DNA from 2 places in the Priestia sp. SRI_019 genome. Region 1 is predicted to be linked to the other one. Evidence: a T-box and tRNA genes for the amino acid it is inferred to sense, from the RefSeq annotation. Region 1 holds a T-box; the other holds one or more tRNA genes.
The links. The T-box of region 1 lies ahead of thrS (threonine--tRNA ligase). A T-box ahead of a tRNA ligase gene usually reads a tRNA of that ligase, here a tRNA-Thr.
Positions count from the first base shown of each region.

Region 2: it has a tRNA-Thr gene. The T-box ahead of thrS (threonine--tRNA ligase) is inferred to sense a tRNA for this amino acid. The anticodon was not compared.

Region 1 is NZ_JBYCZN010000002.1:393,651-397,073, reverse strand. Features, by position in the region: partial or broken gene AC2YJL_RS12325 (sulfatase family protein) at 1-1,088, shown strand, start outside; T-box leader at 1,491-1,717, shown strand; T-box leader at 1,758-1,986, shown strand; gene thrS (threonine--tRNA ligase) at 2,040-3,257, shown strand.
Region 2 is NZ_JBYCZN010000001.1:966,967-970,389, forward strand. Features, by position in the region: gene AC2YJL_RS04925 (DHA2 family efflux MFS transporter permease subunit) at 1-487, shown strand, start outside; gene AC2YJL_RS04930 (aromatic ring-hydroxylating oxygenase subunit alpha) at 522-1,574, opposite strand; tRNA gene AC2YJL_RS04935 (tRNA-Thr) at 1,785-1,857, shown strand; gene AC2YJL_RS04940 (ABC transporter ATP-binding protein) at 2,108-3,058, shown strand; gene AC2YJL_RS04945 (ABC transporter permease/substrate-binding protein) at 3,058-3,423, shown strand, end outside.

The DNA of each region.
Region 1 (3,423 bases):
TCGTTTGTGAACCCGCATGACATTGCGCTGTTTGGAGCGATTACCAAACACCTTCCTATGTTTCAGTTTTCTATTGATGAGACGATTCCGAACATCGATCCGCCGCCTACCATTAGAGAACCTTTACAAACAAAGCCTTGCGCTCAAAGCAGCTATAAATACTCTCTCCAAAAGCGCTGCAGCCAACGCCAAATTCTAGCTTCTACCGGCGCTTGTATTATCAGCTGCAAAAAAATGTTGATAAACAAATTTTAAAAGTTCTTCGGACCATGGAACAATCTTCTTTCTATGAAAATACAATTATTATTTTTACGTCTGATCACGGTGATTTGCTTGGAGCTCACGGGGGACTACATCAAAAATGGTACAACATGTATGAAGAATCTATTCACGTTCCGCTTCTCATTCACAACAAATGTTTGTTTACCAATTATCAACGTACAGACCTGATGACTAGTCACGTTGACTTGATCCCGACAATGCTTAGTTTAGCTAATATCAATGCTTCCGCTGTTCAAAAGCAATTACAAAAAAGTCATACGGAAGTACATCCATTTGTTGGGCGAGACCTGTCAGGTATACTTCGAGGAGAATCGTCTCTTGAGCAAGAGCAAACACCGGTTTTCTTCATGACGGATGATGACCCGACAAAAGGACTTCACCAAACAAGTTTTTTAGGAGAAAGCTACCCGTCAGTTGTTCAGCCTAATCACATTCAAGCGGTCATTGTCGAGTTTTCGTCAGCGGCAGGAAAGGAAATTTGGAAATACGCTCGCTATCATGATAATCCGCAATTTTGGTCAGCAGATGACAAAAAAGATGAATTCATTCACGGAGAGCAATATGAAGGTTACCCTGTAAGTCTTACTACCCTCAAAACAACACGTGTTCCCGATCAAATTGAAATGTACAATTTGACCAAGGATCCGTTAGAAACAGTAAATCTGGCTCACCCGTACTTTTCGACAAATGAAACAAGGGAAATTCAGCGGCAGCTTGATGTTATTCTTAAAGAACAAATCAGGACAAAACGGATTTTTCCGCAAAGTGGAAGTATGTATGATGAGCTTCAGTCTAAAGATAGATAAAAAATAGTTTCTACGGATTTAAGTCAACTATTTGGGTGAGCAGAAAAAGGTATATTTAATATTTTAGTATATAAATAAAAAAACCTGATGATGCTTGTGCTATGTTACTTGTTCTGGTTTGGGATAGTATTGGTTTTACTTCGTTAATTCCGCATAGATAAAACAAATAAGGACTTACGGTATCTTTCTTTTGCGCTTTATTGTTGTGAAAATAAAGGTAAAAATAAGAATAGAATGTAGTCGTTAATAGTATAATAAAAAACTTTTTAAGTCCGTATATTCTTAAGTAACTTTTCAAGAATTCAAGCATAAAGTAATTCTATACCATTAAAAAATAAAAAATTATCTCTTGACTTCTGTTAAATTTATACACTATAATCGCTTTTAACAACTAATAAACAGTATTTGGCAATGAAAAGGACATGAATTAGGTGCTGTTTTCTTCGCAGAGAATAGGGTCACTGGCTGAGAGCCCTTAAGAAATCATCTAATTTACCACCTTAGAGCTATTGCAGGGAACGTGCATAACTGAAACTGCAATCGGTAAAACCGTTATCTTTTTTGAGCGTAAAATACGTATGGGTATTTTACGGAATTAGGGTGGTACCACGGCCGCATTCGTCCCTTTACTAGGGATGAGTGCGGTTTTTTTATGTAGAAAAAATGAATATACGAGCAATGAAAAGGACATGAATCATTTTTGGATTTTCTTTACAGAGAGTAGGGTCACTGGCTGAGAACCCTTAGAAAACGAAATGAATTTACCACCTTGGAGCTGCGGCGGGGAATGTATATACACTGAAACCGCAACCGGTAAAACCGTTATCTTTTTAAGCGTAAAATACGTATGGGTATTTTACTGAATTAGGGTGGTACCACGGCCGCATTCGTCCCTTTACTAGGGATGAGTGCGGCTTTTTTGTTGAATAAAAACATATTGGAGGAATGAACATGTCAAAACAAATGGAAGCAGAAAAACGAAATCATCAAAAATTAGGTCAAGAACTGGAGCTGTTTATGTCGATGGAAGAAGCTCCTGGCATGCCGTTTTTCTTACCTAACGGAATGATTGTTCGAAATGAGTTAGAAAACTACTGGAAACAAAAGCATTACAAAGCAGGCTATCAGGAGATAAAAACACCAATCATGATGAAACAGGAGCTATGGGAACAATCAGGACACTGGGAGCACTATCATGAGAATATGTATTTTTCAAATGTTGACAAACAAAACTATGCGATTAAACCTATGAATTGTCCGGGAGCCATTTTGTTGTTTAACAGCAAGCGAAGAAGCTACCGAGAACTTCCGATTCGATACGCAGAGCTTGGATTAGTTCATCGCCACGAGCTTTCCGGCTCTTTAAACGGATTGCTAAGAGTCCGTTCATTCACACAGGACGACGCTCATTTATTCGTAGAACTCAGTCAGATTGAAGCTGAGATTAGCCGCATCCTAGCGTTTATCCATGACTTTTACTCACATTTTGGCTTCGATTACAAAGTGGAGCTATCCACACGACCTGGAAAATTCATGGGAGATATTGAAACATGGAACCAAGCAGAAAAGTCGCTTCAATCTGTGTTAAGTGAAAAAGGCTTAGATTACCAGGTTAATGAAGGAGACGGAGCTTTTTATGGGCCGAAAATCGATTTTCATATTTTAGATTCCTTAGGTCGCAGCTGGCAGTGCGGAACAGTTCAGCTTGATTTTCTAATGCCAGAGAAGTTTGACTGTATGTATATTGGGGAAGACAATAAACCGCATCGTCCCGTAATGATTCACCGCGCTATATACGGTTCCGTTGAACGATTTATGGCCATCTTGATTGAACATTACGAAGGTCAATTTCCTCTTTGGCTGGCTCCTGTTCAACTCAAACTATTGCCTATTGCACCGCCGCATATGGAATATGCATATAAAGTGAAACACGAGATGGAGTTAAAAGGATATCGTGTGGAAGTAGATGATCGCATTGAAAAAATAGGGCTAAAAATTCGAGAAGCAGAAATGCTGAAAGTTCCTTATATGGCTGTGATAGGAGATAAAGAAGTGGAAAATGAATCGCTTGCTATGCGAAAGCATGGGAAGAAAAATATAGGAACAATAAGTGTGGAAGAGGCAGCTGTAAACTTGAATAAAGAAAAAAATTCAAACGGAGTTTATTGAAGCCATTTACCTTGCTAAATAGAAAAATCCGATTTTTTAAGTCGGATAGTGATTCCCTTCATCTTGTCTCACACTAAAATGAAGGGAATATTGAACTAGAAGGGTATAAGATAATATATATCAGCAGTATAACTTTTGTCTTAGATAAACGCCGTTATTTTATAAA
Region 2 (3,423 bases), on a different contig from region 1:
GTATTTCTTCAGTAACTTAGAGCTTGATACGACGTATACAACGCTCATTACGCTTTACACACTTCGCATGTTCGGAATGTCTATGGTGATGATGCCGGTTATGACAAACGGATTAAATCAGCTGCCGCAGCGCTTTAATCCGCATGGTACTGCGATGAATAACACGCTTCAACAAGTATCGGGAGCTATTGGTTCGGCTCTTTTAGTAACGGTGATGTCAAACCGTACAGCTACGCATGCAAAAGAGCTCGCTCAAGATGCAATGAGCGGAGCGGGAGCAGCGAATGCAACCGCAGCCGGGGCAGCTCAAATGAAAGAACAGATTGGGATGCAGGCAATGGTACAAGGGATTAACGATGCGTTTGCCGTCTCAGTAGTACTAGTGGTGGTTGCCTTAATTCTTTCATTATTTATGAAACGCGCAACGCCGGCAAGTGAAGATGAAGTGATAAAGGAAAAAGCAGGACGTGAGCAGTTCGCTAAATGAAAAAGAAATCCCCGCTGAGACAGCGGGGATTTTTTTAGCTTGTATATCTAAAACTTAAGCCCATTTTCTTTAATAGTTTCCGGTAGCCGATGGACGTTTGATCAGCCATAATGTGCGCTTCCATCTGCAGGTCTAAAGGCAAGTCTTCAGGTTTTTGATTTTCAACCATTTCACGGTCTTCGTCAAAGACGCGAAGGTTAAAGTCATACACACCTTCAACGCTCGAATCTTTGTCAAAGTTTCGAGCGATTGGTGCGAATAAACGTGTTTCGCGGGCTGAAATAGGAGAGACTGCATTCATAATCCACAGCTCTGCGCCTTCTGGGAAGTATACTTTTAGCGTAGCTGTAAACGGTGGATAAACATCAAAGACACGAAGCCATTTAAAATCAGGTGGATTTAAATGCTGCTGTTCTTTGGAATAATTGCTCACGGTGCTCGTATATTCTACATGAAGCCCATACTCTGTATCGCTTACTTTATACTTAGGCACAAAGGCGTTGTTTCGATCACCAAATGTGTCCGTGTGAACCCAAGCAAAATGAGCTACGTCTAAAAAGCCTTCCATTTGACGACCGGCCGAACCCATGATATCAAAGCTCGGACAAACAATTTGCTGAAAATCAGGGTCCTCCCACGCATCGAAGTAAGGCAGGTTATCTTGTTCTCCTGTCAGGGAAGTCCACACTAATCCAAATCGTTCAATAACTGGATAGACGGCCATACACAAGCGGGGAGAAATATTGGCATCAGGGTGAGCTGGAATTGATGTGCATGCGCCGTCCGTTGCATAGCGGAAGCCGTGGTAAGGACAGACAATTTCATCATCTTCCACCCAGCCCATGCTAAGCGGGGTGCCTCGGTGAACGCATAAATCACGAGCCGCTACTACTTTGTGTGTGGTACGGTATAGAACTAGATTTACATCTAGCAGTTTTACGGACGTTGGTTTCTCTGTTACATCACTGCAGCGTGCGACGGGGTACCAATACTTAGCGAGCGTCGTCCAATCTTCCAGGCTGAACGTGCAGTCTCTTGGGTAGGGAGTTGCCGTTTTTGATTTGGTCATGGTTGGTTGTTGTTCCATCTATTTTCTTCCCTTCTTTTGTAAGCTCTTTTACTAAGGGTAATATAAAAAAAGAAAATTCACACAATTTGTGTGAGGAGTTCTAACATAAAATATGGAACTTTGTAGAAAGTGCGAATTTCAGAAGATGCAAATTAGAGAATATACCAATAAAAAAATTTAAAAAAGCGCTTCCTAAATGATTTTAAACGTGATATAATTTTCCAAGACGCTGGTGTAGCTCAGTAGGTAGAGCACTTGCATGGTAAGCAAGAGGTCGCAGGTTCGATCCCTGTCGCTAGCATACTAAAAAACCTTCTTTCTTGTTGAAAGAAGGTTTTTTTATTTGTGATGGCTTTAAAATTCTTCTCCGTCTTGTGAAAACTTTAACAGTTTGATAGCCTTATTAGGACGCTGTGAGAAAACATGTATATCTTTTTCACTATGTCTTATGAATCATATTTAGAAATATTCTTAAAAGAATGTTTATTGCCTCTAAGCATTGGGTACACGAAACTAGGGGTTAAATTTCAACAAGGAGTGTGAACGATCATTTGATTACGTTTAAGAATGTGTCAAAGCAATATCCAGACGGTACGACCGCCGTGAAAAATATTAATCTAGAAATTAAAGAAGGAGAGTTTTTCGTTTTAATTGGTCCGAGTGGGTGTGGGAAAACAACCACCTTAAAAATGATTAACCGTCTTCATGATATTACCGAAGGAGAACTATACATAAAAGATAAGCTCGTATCGGACCACAACATACATGAGCTACGCTGGAACATTGGTTATGTCCTACAGCAGATTGCTCTTTTTCCTCATATGACCATTGCTGAAAATATAGCTATTGTACCCGAGATGAAGCATTGGAAGAAAAATAAAATCAAAACGCGCATTGATGAACTGCTTACCTTGGTAGGACTAGACCCAAAGCAGTATCGAAACCGAAAGCCGTCTGAGCTCTCAGGTGGCCAGCAGCAACGTGTAGGTGTAGCGCGTGCCCTCGCAGCTGATCCCCCCGTTATTTTAATGGACGAACCCTTTAGTGCCCTCGATCCGTTAAGCCGCGAACAGCTTCAGCAAGATGTTATTAGCTTAAAAGAAAAAATCAAAAAAACATTTGTGTTTGTTACGCATGATATGAGCGAAGCGATGACGCTTGGAGATCGTATCTGCCTAATGAAAGACGGGGAAATTGTTCAAGTTGGAACCCCGGAGGAATTCATTCAAAAGCCTAAGAATGAATTTGTAAAAACATTTATTGGAAATCAAGGAAATGCTTTATTTGAGACATTGGATATGTTTCTCAAAGAAAGTGAACAGCCAGACGTAGAACCTACTGAAGAGCTAGCTTCAACCGCTACTGTTCAGCAGGCAATGGACGCCCTTTACGACCATGAAGCAATAGCCGTGAAAAAAGGGAGCAAACGCATTGGCGTTGTAACGCGCAAAACTCTATTAGCGTTTCTTTCTGATAAGACGAAAGAAGGAGGAGCGCTGTAATGAATGCACTAAGCACATTACTAGATCAACGAGGAGACGCACTGTTTCAAGCTCTTCTTGAACACATTCAAATTTCAGTACTGGCCCTTGTTATCGCCGTATTAATTTCAGTGCCGCTCGGACTGTACTTAACGAGACATGACCGCATTGCTGAACCGATCATTGGCGTAACAGCCGTACTGCAAACTATTCCTTCACTCGCTTTATTAGGATTACTGATTCCTCTTGTCGGAATTGGAACCTTTCCCGCGGTTATTGCACTGTTTTTATATTCGCTTCTTCCTATTGTACGAAATACATATACCGGAATTAAAGAAGTGGACCCATCTTTAATTGAAGCATCCAAAGCCATGGGGATGAACTCG